Regions from separate parts of the Pelosinus fermentans DSM 17108 genome, predicted to be linked through region 1. Evidence: riboswitches for the same ligand, from Rfam matches in the RefSeq annotation. Region 1 holds a riboswitch; each other region holds the start of a gene.
The links. Region 1 has a riboswitch for cyclic di-GMP ahead of FR7_RS17045 (methyl-accepting chemotaxis protein). Riboswitches for the same ligand answer to the same signal wherever they lie in the genome.

Region 1 (5,104 bases):
ACAATCAATATTAGTATTATTGATGTAGCCAGAACTGTCGTGCCTCCTGGCGGAAGATGTTTTGGCCGATATACTCCCCCGTTTTCAGGAATTGTTTTTCCATTGCGCGGGCGGGCCCGGATGTTCTTCAACGGTGTTCCTTATGAGATGGAATATGGAAAAGTCTTTCATGCCGGTCCAAATATGTCATTAGATAAAGAGGTGCAGGGACGATCGGAATGGGCTTTTATGGTCATACATTATCAGACTGATGATAGTGCAGCTGATTCTTTTCCTTATGCTTTGGCTCATTTTGAGTTGGAGGCTGGCTATAACACGCGCATCAATGATCTGCTGCATCGACTATATACGATCTGCACAACTCCGGGAAAACTGCCAAAACTGCGAGCTAAATCATTATTTCTCAGTATTATGGATGAGATTCTAACCAGTGCTGACAACCGGCGCAACGAAGGCGGACAGGAAATTGTAGAACAGGCCATCGAATACATTCACAGTCATTACATGGAATCCCTTACTGTGCCAATGCTTGCCGGACACTATGCTCTAAACAGCAAACAATTTGCCTATTTATTTCAAAAAAATACAGGGATGGGACCAAATGAATATTTGATTGATTACCGGATACGCCGCGCAAAAGAACTATTATCCACTACAGCTTGCTCAGTAGCAGAAATTTCGGCTTGCGTAGGCTATTCTGACCCATATTATTTCAGTAAGCTTTTTAAGAAACGTACGGGCTTTTGCCCCAGTGTACTGCAAAGCTGCTTAAAAGAAAACATCGGCTAAGTATAAAAAACGGCATCACTAAACAAATTTGTCTAGTGATGCCGTTTTTCATTTTCATTTACTTATAACTTAAACTTACTGATGATCTCATTGAGTTCTTCTGCCATTTTTGCTAAGGATTCAGCATTATGATTGATCTCATGCATACTGGCACTTTGTTCTTCGGATGCAGCGGCTACCGTTTGTGCACTTGCTGCAGTTTCTTCTGCAACACCACTAATATTTTGGACATTCCCTACCATTGTTTGGGTTCCCTTTGCTGTTTCCTCAATTGTATGCGTTATTTGTGCAACTACTGTTTTTACCTTATCAAGCTTATCAATAATCACTTCAAACCCTCTTTGAGTGTTGAATGTTACTTGTTTTCCTGCTTCCACCTCATGGTTTCCTTCACTTACATGCAGGACAGCATAATCAATGTCCTCTGTCATTTTTTTAATAATTTCAGCAATGTGGTGTGTTGCATCAGCACTTTGCTCCGCCAGCTTCCGAACCTCTTCTGCAACTACTGCAAAACCTCTTCCTGCTTCACCGGCACGAGCAGCTTCAATAGCAGCATTCAACGCTAATAAGTTGGTTTGACCTGCAATGCCTTGAATGACTGTAACGATTTCCCGAATGTTTTCAGACCCTTTTGCTAAGGAATTTGCCGCCTCTGTAATACTGATCATTGATTTTGCAACAGTATCATTCTGTGTAACGATCTGAGTCAGTAAATTCATCCCTTGGCTTGCTTCTTCAACAGCATTTTGAGTGTTCGCATTCACTTCATAGGCGTTCGAATTCATTTCCTCAGTACTTGCAGAAAGTTCCTGAATCGTAGCGGACATCTCCGTTATATTTGTAGTATTCTGAGCTGACCCACTCGCAACTTCCGCTATGGTATTGGACACAATTTCTGCTGCACGCAGCTGTTCTTCTACTGTTGCACTTAATTCTTGACTAGATGCTGCCAAAGATTCAGAGTTTTGGCGTATTTGTCCCACTAGTGAGCGCAGAGCATTCTTCATTTGGGCCATTGCAGTAACCATATCACCTATTTCATCATTAACAGCAGCATGCTGCTCAGCAGTTGTTAAATCGAAATGACTGATTGCATCCATTTCATTCCGAACACGACGCAAGCGTTTCGCCATATACCTACTGTACCAGTATGCTAAACTACAAACGAACAGTATAACAAGCATACTTAAAATTCCAACCAAATTCTTAGTATCTTTTTGTTCCTGCATAAGTTTAACCGTTGATTGTTTTAAATATTTTTCTTCTAAATCAAAGGTTTTATCAAATTGCAGGTCTATCTGCTGTGATAAATTTCTCCCTTCCGCAAGCAACGTATCGAAGGAAGGACTGTTAGCTTTTCTTGCATCCATAAGCTGTCCCATTTTAAGACTATAGTCATCCATCATCTTTTCTAGTTTAACAGCTTCTGTTTTCACTTCTGGATTTTCCACACCAGATACAAATACTTTTAAGTCTTTTACGCTATCTTCAAATTCTTTTCTGGAATTTTGCTCATAGCTGCTAATCGAGTAGGCCATAAAACCTCGCAATTCAGCAATACCAGTATGCATACCATCCTGTGCCTTCGTGAGTAAGAGCATATTTGCGGAAGTATGTGTAATTAAATTTTCATATGTATCACTTGCTGTCGAATACTGATATGCTGTATATCCAAGCAGTATAAGCAGAAAGGAAATAGAAGTGAGGAACATACCTCCTAATTGTGCAATAATAGGTATTCTACGCATAAAATAACTCCTTTACATTTTAATTGTTGAGACGGCTGCATAAACTCTTTATCGCATCTCCTTCCATAAAAAAAACCAGATTGTTACATGAACTGTAATTCATATAGCAACCTGGCAGACATAGATAAAAATCGTTAGTCCCATAGCTTTGCGTCCTTAACTTTCGCTAAGTTTGCCGATCGTTCAATGGTATTGAATTTATGTATTAATAATTCTCCTCAAACCTCCAAAATCCTCTAAATTAAGACAAATTTTTCATCTTATTATTAAGCTCAACACCGAATTGAAGCAGGCTATAAATCAAGAAAAGAACATACAACTTCACTCATTGTATGTTCTTTCTTAAATGTCTTTTCGTTTTATGGAATACTTTTTCCAGCCTAAGACATCGTAGCCTTAACCCTCTCTTCTTGAGACATATCTGCTAAGTTTTTTACCTCAGTCAAATCCAATCCCAGGGTTTTGGCAATCCGTTTACCATAATCTTCATCGGCTTTGTAGAATAATGCAGTTTGTCGAAGCTGAATTCTTTTTTGAGCCTGCCCTAAATTACCGCATATATTAGAAATTAGGTTGCTTCTGTCAGTATCACTCATGACCCGACGGTATAATTCACCAGCCTGAACAAAATCTACATCTGACAAAACAAATGGATGTCTGTCCACTAAGCCTGTTACATCGATAGCAGGTACTGCATATTGAGCATCAGGTTCTGGACCATCAAAAGAATTAGGATAATAGTTCGGTCCCGCACCACCATTGCCGTCAATATTCATGACACCGTCCCGCTGGTAGTTGTTGGTAAGACCAGCTTTAGATGCATTAATGGGGATCTGATGAAAATTGGCCCCCAGTCGATGTCGCTGTGTGTCAGGATAGCTGAACAACCTTCCCAACAGCATCTTATCTGGTGATACCCCAATACCGGGAACAAAGTTGCCAGGAGCGAATGCTACCTGCTCAACTTCTGCAAAGAAGTTTTCTGGGTTTCGATTTAGCACCATTTTTCCTACTGGAATCAACGGATAATCTGCATGATACCAAACCTTTGTGATATCGAATGGATCGAATTTATAGTTCTTAGCATCGTCTGCCGTCATAATCTGAACATATACTGTCCATGAAGGATATTCTCCTGCTTCGATGCTGTCATAGAGATCTTTAGTTGCCCGATCAGGGTCTGTACCTGCTAATTCAGTAGCTTCTGCATCTGTAAGAGTCTGGAAACCAAGGTCTGCTTTAAAATGCCATTTGAACCAACAGTGTTCGCCGGCCTGATTGTAAAACATATAGGTATGGCTGCTGTGCCCGTCCATATGACGAAAGCTTTTAGGTGTGCCCCGGTCAGAAAACAAAATTGTCACCTGATGAATGGATTCCGGAGTAAGGGATAGAAAATCCCACATCATATCAGGATCTTTTGTATGTTTCGCTGGATGCCTTTTTTGAGTATGTATAAAATCAGGAAACTTGATAGCGTCCCTGATAAAAAAGACCGGAGTATTATTACCTACCATATCATAATTTCCCTCGTCGGTATAAAACTTCACAGCAAATCCACGTGGGTCACGCCGCAGAATCAGCAGATCCCTTTTCACCGCCAACGGTAGAAAAGCGCACGAAAAGATCTGTTTTCTTACCAATTTGCGAAAGGAAGTCAGCCCTGGTAAATTGCGTAATATCATGAGTAACTTCAAAATAACCGTGAGCTCCGGTTCCTTTGGCATGGACTACTCTTTCTGGAATCCTTTCCCTATCGAAATGTGCCAGCTTTTCAATTAGATGAGTATCGGACAAAAGTGTGTAGTGTGAGCTGCCAGTGGTAATGGAGTTTTGATCATCAGCTACAGGAATACCAAAATTTGTTGTTAATTTTTTCTTATTACTATCAACCATTAGCTTCACTCCTCCTCATATAATGTTAAAGAACGACTTATTTAGGGAAGAACCTTCTAACTTTTTCAGCATCAGCCTCCTTTCCTAGCCCAGTTACTTCAATACCTAATTATTGGCACTAAGATTATTTTTCTTAAAATACTTATTCTCCAAACATAACATTATTCCTTTATTTATAATCAATTATTTTTAGCTATTTCGCAGAGTCAAGGGACGGTTCCGAGACTCACTTTGTACGCTGAACCATATTTCTATCTACATCCAATAACTTAGCAATTTGACGAATTGATAGGTTTGATTTTCGTTTCAGTGTGTTAATAAGATCTCGCCGTAAATCTTCCTTCTGGCGATTTTTCAGATCACTACTATTGATATTATGTTTGACTAGAAAATGCATAATCAATTCTTTTGCTTGATTTTCAGTTTGAATCGCTTTCTCTTCTACATTCTCTTCTTGTAAATCTATGAACTTTCCATCATCCTGTATTTTTGAGTAGTCTATAAAAAGCTTCGTTGATTTCTCGATATCATCTGAAAACATTTCGAGTATAAAACGCTTATCGATACTATTGTTTTGATTTTTTGTCTCTGTAAAAATAAAATAGCTACTCCATTTGTATTCTTCTATCTTTTTAACTATCCCTGCTTTGACTGGATTGTTATGTATG
Region 2 (5,104 bases), 2.3 Mb from region 1:
TCCATGAGTAAATAATAAAAACCTTTCTAATATAAAATATCCCCTACAGAGGAGACACTAAAAAAGTCTCCTCTGTAGGGTTTTTTTATGTATTATAGAAAGGTTTTCTATTCAGGTAGATTTTCTACATTCTAAATTGTCTAACAATCCCTTGAAGTTCTTCTGCCATTTTAGCTAATGCTTGGCTGGACGCAGCAATTTCTTCCATAGATGCCGACTGCTCTTCGGTGGCGGCAGACACGATTTGTGTCCTGCCAACCGTTTCTTGACTAATCGTATCAATGTCATGTACCGATTCCACAATCTGTTTACTGCCAGAAGCCATCTCTTCAATAGAAGTTGAAGTCTCTTTTATATGCATCGCTAATTGGTCAATGAGTGCTGATATATCCCTAAAAGCTTGCCCTGCGGTATTAACCACTTGTGCTCCTACATTAACCTCATGGCTGCCTTCCTTCATCGCAACCACTGCTTCTTCGGTATCCGACTGGGTTTCCGTAATTAAATCGGCAATTTTCTTGGCGGCTTCTTGGGACTGCTCTGCCAACTTACGAACTTCCTCAGCAACAACAGCAAAGCCCCTGCCATGTTCACCTGCCCGTGCAGCTTCTATAGCAGCATTTAGCGCTAGAAGATTAGTCTGAGCAGAAATTCCCGATATCGTATCGACAATCTGTCCAATTTCTTTGGATCGTTCTCCCAGTCTCGTCACCACTTGAGCTGACTTAGTCACCGTTTTCTCTACGATTTCCATCTGACTAATTGCCGCATTTACGGCTTGTGTACCATCTTGGGTAGCTTTAGAGGTTTGATCGGATACGCCGCTTATGATTGCTGAATTCTCAGCAACTTTCTCAATGCCTGCAGAAAGCTGCTGCACTACAACAGTCGTAACATTCACTGCACTTGCCTGCTGCTCAGCTCCCTGTGCTACTTCACTAATCGTCGCTGCTACTTGATTCGTAGCTTGAGCCGATTGCTCTGCGCTTGCTGTCAGCTCTTCTGACGAGGCAGCAACTTGCTCAGATGAAGATGCGACCTGGCGCACCAAACGCTGCAAGCTGCCAGCCATGCTATTTAACCCAACCCCAATATCACCAATTTCATCCTGGTCTACCACATTAATATTCTCTACACCAAGATTTCCTTTTTCGATCTCATTTAGAAACATACAAACAGATTTTAACCTTCTGGCAATTGCATTGGATAATCGCCAGCCTAAGAACAAGCAGAGTAGAACAAAAAATCCTGTTAATGTGAAAATAACGATTCCCGCAAATCCAGCATACTCTTGCCCCTTACTATTCGCCTTTTCACTTTTATCTGACATGAAGTCAGCTAACTCCTTAAGAGTCGAATTGACAATTTCCAATTTACTGGCTGCCTGCTGGGTGAAGTAAACATATGCTTCCTGCTTGCGCCCTTGCTGAGATAATTCGATAGCTTTTTGACGCTCTGTTCGATATTGACCGATTGCTTCTTTTAGCACTACTAGCTTTTCTCGTTCGAAGGACCCCAAATTTTGACTTTCATATGCCTTTAATGTTTGGTCTGTTTCTGCCGATAAGGATTTCATCTGCGTGACCAAGGCATCTTCTCTTGCTTTATCGAGATTGCCAAAAATCATTTCCAGGATCATTCCATGGACGGCTCTAAAATTATGTCGCGTTTCATTTAACCTTTTAATCGACAACAGATTTTCACTATACATAATTTTCATTTCATTACTCATCGTGTTGGTATAATAATATCCGATAGAACCAACTAAAAGTGTTGCCATTGATATTATTAAGATAATTGCAAGTATTTTCCCTTTAACCTTTAGCTTCACGCCAACCTCCTAAAATAATACAAATGTAAAAATATAACACCAGGCCAAGACGCACTGGTGCTAATTACAATTCTACATTGAATCGGCAACCTGGCAATCATAGGATATCTTCCCTTAGACCCACGGCTTTGCGTCCTTATCTTTTGATAAGTTTGCCACAATATATTTTTCTACTCAATATTACATTATATTACATAAACTGTCAACATCTCCCATGATTGTTAGCATTAAGGGTATATATCACGACTTTCGACTCAAAAGAAATGCTGTAATAATCGCTGTTAGGGGTATGGAGCAAATAAGCCCTATGCTTCCCGTGAGGGCTCTTGTGATCTCTGTTGCGACAATGTTCAAATTCATAATTCGCATGAATGATACACTATCTTGTGATGCAATCAAAAATATCAGAGGCAAGGAGCTGCCAGTATAAGCCAAAATCAAGGTATTTGCCATCGTTCCCATAACATCACGCCCAACATTGATACCAGAGTTGAATATTTCAGCAAAACCATAATGAGGACAAGACTGCTTGATCTCGTATTGAGTCGACGCAATGGATATGGTAACATCCATAACAGCACCTAATGATCCTAGAATAATGCCTGCAAATAGTACCTCTTGAAAGTTCATAAAGGTGAGAGTCGTCACCTTTAGCATCATTGCTTCTTCACTATCCAGCCCAGTCAGATGCATCCAGGAAATCGAAATAGCAGCCAATACACCAGCGATAAGTACGCCGCCAACGGTTCCTAAAATAGCACCCCAGGTCTTTGCATTCCAGCCGCTAATGGTAATTTGAGTAATGGCTGTAATCACTGCACAAACAAGCATCGTAGCAATGATAAAATTCCAATGATAATTTAGGATTAAAGGAACCATACCTTTAAGAATAACGACCACCGAAAAACAAATAACAAAAATTGTTTTGATACCTATAGTCTTCCCTAGAATTAATAAAGATAAAACAAAGAGGCCAACCAGGACATACGTAGGAAAAAGACGATTATAATCAGCAATATGATACTGTTTTTCATTCTGCACTTCACTTACAGCAAGAATAATTTTATCGCCAGGGCTGGGAATGATGTCAAATAAAGGCTGATTCGTAATATAATTAATGCTTTGTACTTGTTTACCTGACTCCGCTCCTGACGTGAGCAGGACTGTAACTAAACTTTTACTGCTGATACCTACTTTTTTATTGGGTGTGACATCCAAAGATTGTATAGTCAATACTACACCATTTACATACTCAATGGATTCCGCATTACTTCCTGCCCCTAGAACGGGCAGGGTACCAAAAAGTAAACAGGCTATGAAAGCGACTAAAATATAGCTGGGAAAAATGCGTCTTAATTTCATTTAAGATCTCCTTGTTATAAAAAATATAATGTGATAGCCGTACATGAATAGAAGCATAATGTTATCCTGAGAGGCAATTTATGCTTCCACTATTAATTAGAATCACACTCTTACAATCCTAATCTAAGAAATTCGACTACTACCTACATATTTTCCTGCAAACCGGACTAAGCAATAAGAAAAAGACTGACGCCCCCTTTAAAACATAGCCATTTTGAAACACAGTCTCTGTGTTTAACGTTGTCCCTTGAAGCAAATTATACTTTTAGACTATAAGAAAAACTAGGCACCTATTCCTCACGAGAAAGGTACCTAGCTAGGATAAAACCTTATTTAAGAAGTCATTCTCCAATTTTTACTTATAGGCGAAATTGAGAAACAACAACTTGCAATTCGTTTGCCATACTAGCTAAGGCTTGGCTGGAAGATGCAATTTCCTCCATAGAAGCAGATTGTTCTTCTGTTGCCGCCGAAATAGTCTGGGTATCTCCTGCTGTATTACCTGCTATGCTTTTCACACTATCTACAGAAGAAACAACATCACCGCTGGAAATGGAAAGTTTCTCAGCAGCTGTACCAATATCCTGGATCTGACCATTTAACTGTTCAATCATTGTAGTAATAGCATGAAATCGTTCACCAGCACTCGTAATAATCTCTGTGCCTTTGGAGGCTTCAATCGTTCCCTGATTCATGGCTGCTACTGCTTTACCAGTCTCTGCTTGGATGTCACGGATAATGACAGCGATTCTTTGCGCTGCTTCTTGGGACTGCTCAGCTAGCTTTCGTACTTCATCAGCTACCACTGCAAAACCTCGTCCTTGCTCGCCAGCTCTGGCTGCCTCTATAGCAGCATTAAGCGCCAATAAGTTGGTCTGCCCGGCAATGCCGCTGATGACATCGACAATTTCACCAATCTGCTGCGAACTTATCCCTAATTGCTGTACGACTTGTGCGGATTGGGCAACGGACTCTTCAATGATCTGCATTTGTTTCGTTGCCAGGTTCACTGCCTCTCCACCATCACTTGCCACCTGAGCCGTTTCCTCTGATTTTGCAGATATCTGATTGGCATTGTTGGCAATATGAGTAATGGCTGATGCCATATCCCCTACGACTGAAACCGTTTGGTCTACTGTCACCAGTTGGCTGGATGCACCGCTGGCTACATTCGTAACCGTTTCAGCAACTTGACCTGCCGCTTGAGCGGACTGCTCAGAACTGGCTGTTAATTCTTCACTGGCTGCTGCTACTTGCTCAGCAGATTTCGACACCTGTCCTACCACATTGCGCAGATTATCAGTCATAGCCGTAAATGCTTGAACCATATCGCCAATCTCATCTTTGGCAGTATATTGAATATTAACCACTCGCAAATCACCGCTGGCGATACTTTGGGCTGATGCAGCTACTTTCCCAAGAGGTTTGGAAATACGCCGTGCCAAAAAGATCGCCAAAATGCAAGCCAAGATTAAGATAATTACATCTAAAATTCCAAGCAGCATCTGCATGTTTTCTGTTGCATCAATATTTTGTTGTATTCTAAGATCCATTCGTTCGGTTAAAAACTTTACGGTATCAATCATGTTTTTTTCAGCGGCTTGGATTTTTGCTCCTGAAGCAGCTACTGCTTTTAAGGCTTCCTCTTGACCTAATGTCTTACGAGCATTAATTCCTTGATCAGAAACCTTATGATATTCAGCTAGTGCTGCCCTAAGAGCAGCTACCTGTTCTTTGCCTTCAGGTGTAATTAACTTCTTTTCCAGGCTAACCAAAGTTGCCTCCATATTTTTTCTAGAGGTTTCATACCCTTGAATATATGTAGGATTCATCGTTAAAATATATCCTCGAACTTGGGATGATTGAACATTTAATTCAATATTAAGATCCTTAACCTCAACTACTAAAGGA
Region 3 (5,104 bases), 3.2 Mb from region 1:
AAAAAATTCTCTCCCTCTAAAAAAATTTATAAAAACATTTATGTAACTTCTTATTTCAAATAAATCTATCCCCCTTCCTTTCTTGCTGAATTAAACTAAAAAGACGCTGTTTTTTCTTAAGAAAACAGCGCCCTTGCTATTGACATAATTATATCATATGTTTAGACAAAAATCTACAACATCTGCAGACATTACTGTCAGTCAGCCTCATATAGTCAAGGGGTGAATCCCTTTTCAATGAGACACGGGGACAGGTTCGCTATCCACATAACAAATCTAACGCTAATCTTTATATTAAATTTAAAGAGAATCCCCATCATCTACTAATAAGGTAGATGATGAGTAGCCTTGAAAGAAATATTTATACTTTAAATTGGGCTATAATAGAGCGAAGTTCCTCAGACATTTTAGCTAACGCTTCACTAGAGGCAGCAATCTCTTCCATTGATGCAGACTGCTCTTGGGCTGAGGCAGAAACAGTCTGGGTATATCCAGTTGTCTCACCATTAATTCTGTCGATTTCTTTAATTGAGGAAACAATTTGCTCACTGCCGCCTGCTACCTGTTGAATTGCAGCAGAAATATCCCGGATTTGATTGGAAACCTGTTCAATTAATTTCAATATCTCCCCGAAAGCCTTGCCTGCAATATGAACTACTTCTGAACCTCGCTTGACTTCATTCGTCCCCTCGGCCATTACGTTAACTGCTTTATCAGTATCACCTTGAATTTCACCAATTAGTACTGCAATATGTTTTGCTGCGTCCTGGGATTGTTCAGCTAGTTTACGAACTTCTTCCGCTACCACCGCGAACCCTCTGCCCTGTTCACCAGCACGTGCTGCCTCGATTGCAGCATTCAATGCAAGGAGATTTGTTTGACCGGCAATTCCAGCAATGGTATCGACAATTTGACCAATCTCTTTTGAACGATTGCCAAGTTTCTCGACTACCTGAGCTGAGTTCATTACTGTTTTCTCAATATTCTCCATCTGTTTTGTAGTATCTTCGATTGCCTTACCGCCATCTTGAGCAGCAAGCGCCGTCTTTTCAGCAGTAGCTGCTACATTTCCAGAGTGAGCAGCTACCTGCTGTATACTAGCAGACATCTTTTCAACAGCATCCTCGGCAACATCTACTGCTTTTATTTGTAGTGTACTGCCTGAAGCTACTTCCGTTATCGTTTCAGCGATTTGATTGGCAGCTACAGAGGATTGTTCTGCACTTGCCGTAAGTTCCTCGGATGATGCTGCTACCAGTTCTGCTGAAGTAGCAATTTGTTGAACCAAACTGCGTATTTTTTTTACCATCGTATCAAAATGGATCTCCATTGCATCTAATTCGTCTTTACCATCGGCACTCTGTGCGGCCGTCATACCTAGAGCAGCTACTTGTAAGGTTAAGTCACCTTCTGCCATTTTTTCAATTGCTTTATTCATTCTTATAATCGGCCTTGTTATTTTCCTTGAAACTAAAATACCAAAACCACAAGCAGCAATAAGAATCAAACCAATTGTAATAAAGGAGGATCTTAGAAAGGGGGCCAATTTCACAAGAATTTCTTCTTCCGGTACATTGATCCCCAAGCTCCAATTCGTTCCAGGAATAGGAGCGAAAGCAATGTACTTCGTAACGCCCTCGTCTGCGTAATTACCAGTTCCGGTTTCCGCATTGACCATTTTATTCATTATATTTTTAAGCTGATCTTTTGCATTAGGATCCTTTAATATATTCGTCTTCATGATTTGGTCTTTATCAGGATGAATGATGGTTAAACCATCGCCCTGAATTACATAGGCATAACCGCTTTGTGCAACCTTAATTTGATTCACACGTGAAATGAGAGCATCAATAGGCACTGTACCGCCAAGAGCCCCTATAACCTGGTTATTCTTTTTGATTGGCGCAACCACAGAAACCACCAATTTACCATCAGCCTTAGAGATAATTGGATCGGTAGTTGTCACTTTACCAGTTGACATGACCTGTTTAAAATATTCACGATCAGCGATATTTGTTCTATCCCCTGATGTATGAATGGATTGCCCCTTTGCATCTACAAGCCAAAACCGTGAATAAATAGGATTTCGCTTGGTCTCTTCTTTTAAATAAGCAAGTGCCCCCTGGGTATCTCCGTTAACAACACTTTGATTCGTTGCCAATATGGAAACCTCAATTTCACGAGTATCTTTCCACGTCCCAATGTCTTCAGCATAGGCATCTGCCCGATGAACAAGATCCTCCTCAACACCTGAAACCAATATGCTTTTTGCATTGTAGAAATTACATACTCCTAGAATGCTTAATGTTATTAATAGTCCAATTACTAAAACAGCTGTAACCTTTACCTGAATACTTTTCTTTATCCATATAAGCAAATTCATAAATAATTCTCCTCCATCCATTTTTCACTTATCATCCAAATTGCCAAATTACTATATGAAACCCGACCTATCCCGCCAAAAAAAATAGCACCCGCCCAAGGCAGGTGCTAATTAACTCATCACGATTCACTTAATTTATGATTCACTAGCAACCTGGCAATCATAGACAACTCGTCTTTAGACCCATAGCTTTGCGTCCCAACCTTTCAATTGGTTTGCCAAAATATTCTTTTCAATATTGTTTATTCTACACCCAATAACCTGTTTCGTCAATGAACGCAGAAATACAGCGTTGGGACACAGGGACAGGTTCCGTGTCCCAAAATAATTAACCCAATCTTTAGCTCATCATTACTAGGTATAAATTGATTGCCTTCTGTGCTGGCAATCATGATTGATTTGCCATTACTTTACTTGCCAAACCGCTGAGATAAAACTTTAGGCTAGAAAGACATTCTTACTACATAAAGGCTTACTATCCTCTGGCATCGACTTTAGCAATATCATAATAAGAACTTGCAGCATAATTTTCTTCAGCTTGTATTCTTTCTTGTAATTTATTATCAGGAAGCGCCGTCTTTGCTGTCAGTTGATACCCCATCAATGTTTGATCATTATTCATAAGTCCATGAATATTCTTATCATCCACCGCTTCCGTTTTTGACGCATCTTTGTCTTCGTCCTTATTTTTAGCAACCCTGCCTATCAAAATCTTGAAGTCTTCTCCTATAACTACATAAGTGCATTCATAGTCTCCTTCTTGTTGCGTAACGTATTGCCTTTTACCCTGATTACTATTCACCTCGCTCTTATCACTTTGCTCCAGACTAGACTTCCTTTGTGGCGAAAAAGAAACCCCAGTTATACCCAAACTCATAACGAATCACCATTCCCTTTATCAAATTTATTTAAAAAGCAAACAATCAATGCTTCGCTATTTTTACTGACCTGATAGCGTAAAAACAATCATCACGTAGAATGACTTGACACCTTCTATTATTATTATCGTATAAAGTGTGTACTATCTTTACTTCTTTGTAAATTTTTGCAGAAGCGATGATGACGGTTCTCTTGCTTCTCATAATTAAATTACGCCTTAAAAGTAGGAGAAGCGACGGAACCGTCCCCCATGCTTCGCAATCACCCTCCTTCTGGCGCTGGTTGCCGCCTGAAGAAGCAGTGAGTCCAGCTAACTAAGGTCAATGACTTTAGTTAGCTGGACTCACTGCTTTTGTTACTTTCATTGTCTACGATTTGCATAAAAGATGGGATATACCGATGGAATTAGTCGTTCCCTTGAGAAGTTTATTACATCGTCATAACAACGTGATGGGGCTGCCCGTCATCGCCCATTATAACGTAAGGACCATCCTTCATATCTCGCTCCGTAAGTACAACTTCCTGTCCATCAATTTGTAAAGCAATCCCACCAACGGACTTATGGGACGGATTTTCAACAGTAATATGGTAGGAGCTATTACCAAAACGGTAGCTGACGGAAAACCCTGGCCATTCGCAAGGAATACACGGGCAAATGTACAGGCGGTCACCACGGCGACGAAGGCCGAGAATCGATTCAACTCCCGCCTGATACATCCATCCGGCAGCACCAGTGTACCACGTCCAGCCGGCGCGCCCCCGGTGCGGCTCCGCTGTATAAACGTCCGCCGCAATGGCGTAGGGTTCGCCCGCATACTGCCGTACTTCATTAGGTGTGCGTGTGTGATTGAGAGGATTTAACATTTGGAATAATTCTAAAGCCTTATCTCCGTTGCCAAGCCCGCACCAGGCGATAATACTCCAGATAACGCCATGAGTATACTGGGCTCCGTTCTCCCGGATACCGGGCGGGTAGCCCTGAATATAGCCGGGGCTCGGATCTGTGCTGTCAAAAGCCGGTGTTAAAAGACGCACAACCGAAAGATCCCGGTCCACCAGTTCACGGTCGAATGACTGCATTGCCTGCAGTGCCTTTTCTTGTGGCGCCGCCCCTGAAATAACCGACCATGACTGGGCGATGGCGTCAATACGGCACTCCTCGTTATAGATAGAACCCAGCCATTGTCCGGCGTCAGTGAAAGCCCGCCGGTACCACTGTCCGTCCCAGGCATGCTGATCAAGAGAGGCTGTCAATTGCCTGCATATGTCCAGGCAGCGTTCTGCCTGCTCTACAGCACCGCGCTGCCGGCATAAATCCGCAAACCGATTTAGCACGTCACAGAGAAACCAACCAAGCCATACGCTCTCACCGCGGCCTTCAGCGCCGACATGACTCATACCGTCGTTCCAGTCGCCGATCCCGATCAGCGGCAGCCCGTGCTCGCCAAAGCGCTGCACAGCCCTGTCAATGGCACGTAAGCAATGTTCAAAAATCGTGCCGTTTTGAGCAGAAATTTGGGTCGGCTCATATCGTTCATGTTCACCCGCCGATAAAGGTTCACTATACAGAAAGGGTACCACCTCTTCCAGTATACCGCGGTCTCCTGTATGCTCGACATACCGTGCGACTGCATAGGGCAACCACATTAAATCATCGGAGAAACGTGTGCGAATGCCGCGCTGCGTCTCTTCATGCCACCAGTGCTGCACGTCGCCCTCCTCATATTGATGCGCGGCATGCAGCAAAATCTGCGCTCGCGTTAAATCGGGGCGGGAATGCAAAAGTGCCAGAGAATCCTGCAATTGATCGCGAAAGCCGTATGCGCCTCCCGCTTGGTAAAA
Region 4 (5,104 bases), 1.1 Mb from region 1:
TTCGATAAGCATGTCCTTATTTCTTGCTAGTTACATAATTGGTATGTTTCATGATCTGAAAAATCATTTTCCAAGCCGGCTCAATGGATTTCAAGAGTCAGTTTTAATATTTATAGTGGGTATTTTCCTGTTAGGATGGAAGATGATATTCTTCTCAATTTTTTTTGTTATATCCATACAATTAATAGACGATTATATAGATGATTTTAGAGATGAGTTAATCGGGCACCGTAATTGGGCTCACCACCTTGGTAGAGTGGAGTGTTTTTTATTATTTCTATTAACTTTATTAATTTCTTGGCTAATTAACGAGGAAATATTTCCTGCGGTGTTCTTGGGCGCCGTAGTATCCTATAGTATAATATTGTATTATCAGAAAGGGAGATTATAATGCTATGGACAGGAATAATTATGGTAATTGCGCTATTAAGTGGATACATATGGGGTAAACGCGATGGAATGATATCTGTCAATCACCAAAGTTTAGTAAACGTTCCTTTATTATTAAGACAACAATCATTAGAAAAAGGCTATTGTATCTTATGTCATGAACCTAAAAAGAAACGTATTATTCACAAAATAAATGGACAAAAAGGTCGACGTATTTGAATTTCTTAGTAATTATTGATAGTAAAAAGAGGAATTTATTAGGTGAGTATATAATATAAGGACATATCACATTATTCTACAAAATATTCACAATTAGAATGTTTAATATTTAAATAATTTATTATGGTGGGGTTTGATGCAATATATCATAATTACGTCATTATCCATAGTCATTTCGGCATATCTTATATACGTGTTAACGAATAAGCTATTAAATATTCGACTAAATGTAAAACCTCTTATTTTATGTGTGTGTTGTGCGCTTTTAGTCAATATTATTCTGCCACGTATTATTATTGGATTTGTTGGTGTAGTAGGAACTGTGGGCATATTAACGATCACTACAATTGTCTTTGCAGTTAGCATTGCACAGTATAATGAAAAAATTAAATTGTATTCTGAAGAAAATAAAGGAGAGTCTGAAACAAAAGATATAACAAAGGATACTGAACCTTCAGAATATGGATTGTTATGGAAAAAGCCAGAAATCATAATAGCTGCAGCTGTACCAATACCTATTATAGCTAGCTCTTCGGTAAGAAGTGTGACAAATAAGACTGATATTGAATCTGAGTCAAAAGAAAAGTCTGTGATGCTAAAGGAAGATGATGCTAATAATGTAATGGCATTGGAAACTGAAGTGTTATCTGTTGATCTAGCAGTTACAGTAGATCAGCTAGATCCTATTTCCACAGAGAAACAAATTGACAAGAGTGAAGAAGAGGTCTATGAGCTGAAAGATGAAAATCGGAATGAGGAGAATAGTGAGATGGTACAAGTTGAAGATGAATTACAGGTACCCATTAATGTGTTTGACTCTTCTTCAAAGGATTTAGATGGTTTAATTGATTCTGCGTTTATATATAAAGAACAGCGCAATTTTATCCAAGCCCTTAAGGTTTTTCGCCAAGCTTTGATGTTATATCCTGATAGTGAAGCAGCACCATTTTTAGTAATGGAAATTGGCACTATATTAAAAAATAGTGGTCAATATAATGAAGCAATTCACGTTTTTTGTGAGGGCAGAAAGCTTCCAGGAGTACAAAAAAATACTATGTTTGATTTGGAATTCATTAAAACAATTGCCTATTTACGTATAATAAAGAATATTTTAATCCAGAATCGCTTAGGGGATATCTCTTTTAAAAATATTCCGGGGACTGTATTAAAAGAAATTGATTCTGAATTTCGCGAGTGGCGAAATTCTACGTGAAATTTCTAAATAGCACAATTAGGATGGATAAAAATAAATGATGAATTTCCGTTAATGTTATATTTCATACTTACATAGAATTAAACAAATAAATATTTAGCAAACTCATCCAAAGGTGGGGACGCAAAGCTATGGGTCTAAGGGACTTTATATCCTATGATTGCCAAGTTGCCGATTCAATGAAGAATTGTAATTAGCACAGTGCATTATAGGTAGGTGCTATTTTTTATATAGTTTTCTAAATTAATGACTAGATTAGTAACTTATAGTTAATAAAGCAGGAATTTTAGATTAATTACTAATGCAGAGGTAAAATGCTCTTGGCGAAGTGGGAAAAGTGCTATAAATAAGGTTAAGAATTTGACTAACTGCTTCGATGAATGATAAGAGGATATTAAATGATAAATAAGGAGCGCTATTCATGAAAAAAAGTGTTGAAATTATTGGATTGCCAGTTATTAGCATCGTTGAAGGTACAGAGCTTGGAACAGTTAAAAGTCTTCTTATTAATCCGGTAGATGGATCTGTAACGATACTAATTGATGATTCCAAATGGTATTGGGGAGCCAAATTTTTGCCTTTGGCAGCTGCTACTGGATTAGGAGAATATGCAATAACAATAGAGAATAGTGATGCAATATTAACGTTAACAGATGCACCGGAAGTTGAGAAGTTAATTGTGGCTGATCTAAAAATTATTGGTACTAAAGTGCTGACTAAAAATGGTCGAATCCAAGGTAAAGTTACGGAGTTTTTTGTTGATAATTCAGGAAAAATTGTATCTTGTGAAATAGAAGATCTTAATGGTGGAATTACGAGCATTGAGGCAAAGCAAATTTTAACTTTTGGTAAAGATGTACTTTTTGTTTCAGATGATCATGAAACGGTAGCAGAAAGTTCAGCAGCTACTAATATTGCAATATCCACAGTAAGCACTTCTGCAGTTTCTGAAGTAAAACCACCTGTTATTCAAGTTAAAGAACCAGATGATGCAAAGGTAGCTGCTAGTGATGATTCTGCTAGAAAGTTTGACGAAAAAAATCGTAAATACTTACTTGGTAAAAAAGCTAGTCGCCGTATTGAAACTGATAATGGCTTGTTAATTATAGAAGAAGGTGGTGAAATTACTGAGGAAGTTTTGCAAAAAGCAAAATTAACAGGTAGTTTTGTAGAATTAACAATGAATATCCAATAAAATAAAAATCAATATCTCTCCAATTATGGTGGTTTTATTATCATGTTACGAACAAATCCCCGCTATTGGCGGGGATTTGCTCTCTTGCTAGCTAATCGAATAATTGGAATGGAGTTACTAACTATGAAAATTACAATAAATCAACGTGCTAAAAATATAATGCTTTTTCTTAGCATTATTATATTATTTAGCTTAACTGGATTCATTGCCACCACTACTGCGTTTGATGTCAGTGATAGTATCTATGAAGGTGTTTTCATCGGCGATATTCCTGTGGGGGGATTATCAATTGATGAAGCAAAAAGTGAAATTATTATAAATATCAAAAATCAAACAGCTAATTCACCAAGTTATTTAACGTATAAGACGCAAAAATGGCCGATTTATGCAAATGACATTGATCTAGAAATCAATGCAGATGATCTTGCGCAGCAAGCTTATAATATCGGTCGTCTTGGCAATATAGCTAAACGTTTACAAGAAAAAATTATAGCTGTAAATTATGGATATACGATTCCGTTGTCTTTACATTATAATCATGTTAAGTTAGAAGCAATTCTTAATACAATTGCAGATTCTATCAATAGTAACCCCGAAGATGCTTTACTGATATATCAAAATTCGAATGTTAATATTCAGCCTGAAAAAAATGGTCATAAAGTTGATTTAGAAAAAAACTGGCTTGATTTAAATGCTATTATACATACTCGTATTCCTTTTACTCTTGAATTAACGGTTAATGAAATAACTCCTAAAATTTTATCGAAGGATTTAGCTGAAGTTGATAGTTTACTTTCTATATATACCACAGAGTTTGATCCTGATAATGAAAACCGTTCTAAAAATATTAGCCTTGCTGCCAAGAATGTGAATCACATTTTAGTTCGTCCCAATGACGTTTTTTCTTTTAATAATAATGTAGGGGAACGTCTATCGGAGAATGGTTACAAGGAAGCTCCCGTTCTCATTGATGGTAAACTAGTTTTGGATTGGGGTGGAGGTGTATGCCAAGTAAGTAGTACTTTATATAACGCAGTGTTATTGGCGAATATGAGTATTGAAGAACGAACATCACATTTTCGCCCGCCAGCCTATGTCCCTTTAGGGCAAGATGCTGCTGTTGCTGATAACCTTTTGGATTTTAAATTTAAAAATACAACAGATTCTAATATTTATATTACGACAGAGATTCTAGACAGGGAGATTATCGTTCAAATTTTCGGAAAAAATAATCCTACTCTTTCAGATATACGGATTATCGGTACGAATAAAAAAGTATTAGAACCTAATACGATTATTAAGCAAGATCCCACTCTTGAATTAGGAAGCCAAGTAGTAGAGTACGCAGGAGAGAAAGGCTTTCAGATTACGACTTATAGGATTGCATTTGCTAATGGACAAGAAGTTAAACGAGAACATTTGGCTTATGATGAATTTAAGGCGGAGGATAGAATAGTGCGTATTGGTACTAAAATGTTATCGAATCAGTTAACCAAGTAATGAATAAAAAGTAATACTTTCTGTTTAGCAAGCGGAAGGCATTACTTTTTATTATATTTTGTGCATAACAACAAAAGGAGCTATTAATAATAAGAAAGCTAGGAAAGATACCTTTTCCTATTTGTCTGTGGTAATATGTAGTATAATCAGTAGTGGCCCTGAAAAAAGTATATTACTAGACGATTTGTTATCTTAATCGAGCTAGCAAAATGGAATAGGATCGAAGGAGCGTGAAATAATTGACAACTATATATGGAGATGTCAATGGTATACGAAAAAGTATTATTAATAGGCTGGAAGAATTATATGAATTTACTATTCCTTTTGGGCAAGTCATAACAAATGAATTAGCACAAAAATTGATCGATTTGACAGATGACCTAAATCGCGAACTTGTTGTATATATTACCAGAAAAGGACAAGTTACTTGTGTAGCAGTTGGCGATGTCTATACCGTAATATTGCCGGAAGTTGATGGTCGGCGTTCTGTCAATCGATTAAGTGGTATTCGTTGTATTCATACTCACCCTAGTGGCGAGACAGAACTTAGTGGGGTGGATATAGCTTCATTAAAGGAAATGCGTTTT

Region 2: it holds a riboswitch for cyclic di-GMP, as region 1 does, so the genes downstream of both, FR7_RS05870 (methyl-accepting chemotaxis protein) here and FR7_RS17045 (methyl-accepting chemotaxis protein) in region 1, are expected to answer to the same signal.
Region 3: it holds a riboswitch for cyclic di-GMP, as region 1 does, so the genes downstream of both, FR7_RS02010 (methyl-accepting chemotaxis protein) here and FR7_RS17045 (methyl-accepting chemotaxis protein) in region 1, are expected to answer to the same signal.
Region 4: it holds a riboswitch for cyclic di-GMP, as region 1 does, so the genes downstream of both, FR7_RS11715 (PRC-barrel domain-containing protein) here and FR7_RS17045 (methyl-accepting chemotaxis protein) in region 1, are expected to answer to the same signal.

The regions. Positions count from the first base shown of each region.
Region 1 is NZ_AKVN02000001.1:3,671,333-3,676,436, forward strand. It holds gene FR7_RS17040 (helix-turn-helix domain-containing protein) at 1-789, shown strand, start outside; gene FR7_RS17045 (methyl-accepting chemotaxis protein) at 852-2,540, opposite strand; cyclic di-GMP riboswitch class I at 2,643-2,727, opposite strand; gene FR7_RS17050 (catalase) at 2,921-4,090, opposite strand; gene FR7_RS24560 (catalase) at 4,107-4,436, opposite strand; gene FR7_RS17060 (REP-associated tyrosine transposase) at 4,663-5,104, opposite strand, start outside.
Region 2 is NZ_AKVN02000001.1:1,328,173-1,333,276, reverse strand. It holds gene FR7_RS05870 (methyl-accepting chemotaxis protein) at 125-1,831, opposite strand; cyclic di-GMP riboswitch class I at 1,913-1,998, opposite strand; gene FR7_RS05865 (YibE/F family protein) at 2,072-3,193, opposite strand; gene FR7_RS05860 (methyl-accepting chemotaxis protein) at 3,553-5,104, opposite strand, start outside.
Region 3 is NZ_AKVN02000001.1:433,136-438,239, reverse strand. It holds gene FR7_RS02010 (methyl-accepting chemotaxis protein) at 362-2,383, opposite strand; cyclic di-GMP riboswitch class I at 2,528-2,613, opposite strand; gene FR7_RS02005 (hypothetical protein) at 2,859-3,260, opposite strand; gene FR7_RS02000 (glycoside hydrolase family 94 protein) at 3,692-5,104, opposite strand, start outside.
Region 4 is NZ_AKVN02000001.1:2,542,827-2,547,930, forward strand. It holds gene FR7_RS11700 (hypothetical protein) at 1-391, shown strand, start outside; gene FR7_RS11705 (hypothetical protein) at 391-609, shown strand; gene FR7_RS11710 (tetratricopeptide repeat protein) at 803-1,822, shown strand; cyclic di-GMP riboswitch class I at 1,911-1,998, shown strand; gene FR7_RS11715 (PRC-barrel domain-containing protein) at 2,244-3,017, shown strand; gene FR7_RS11720 (VanW family protein) at 3,141-4,517, shown strand; gene hflX (GTPase HflX) at 4,757-5,104, shown strand, end outside.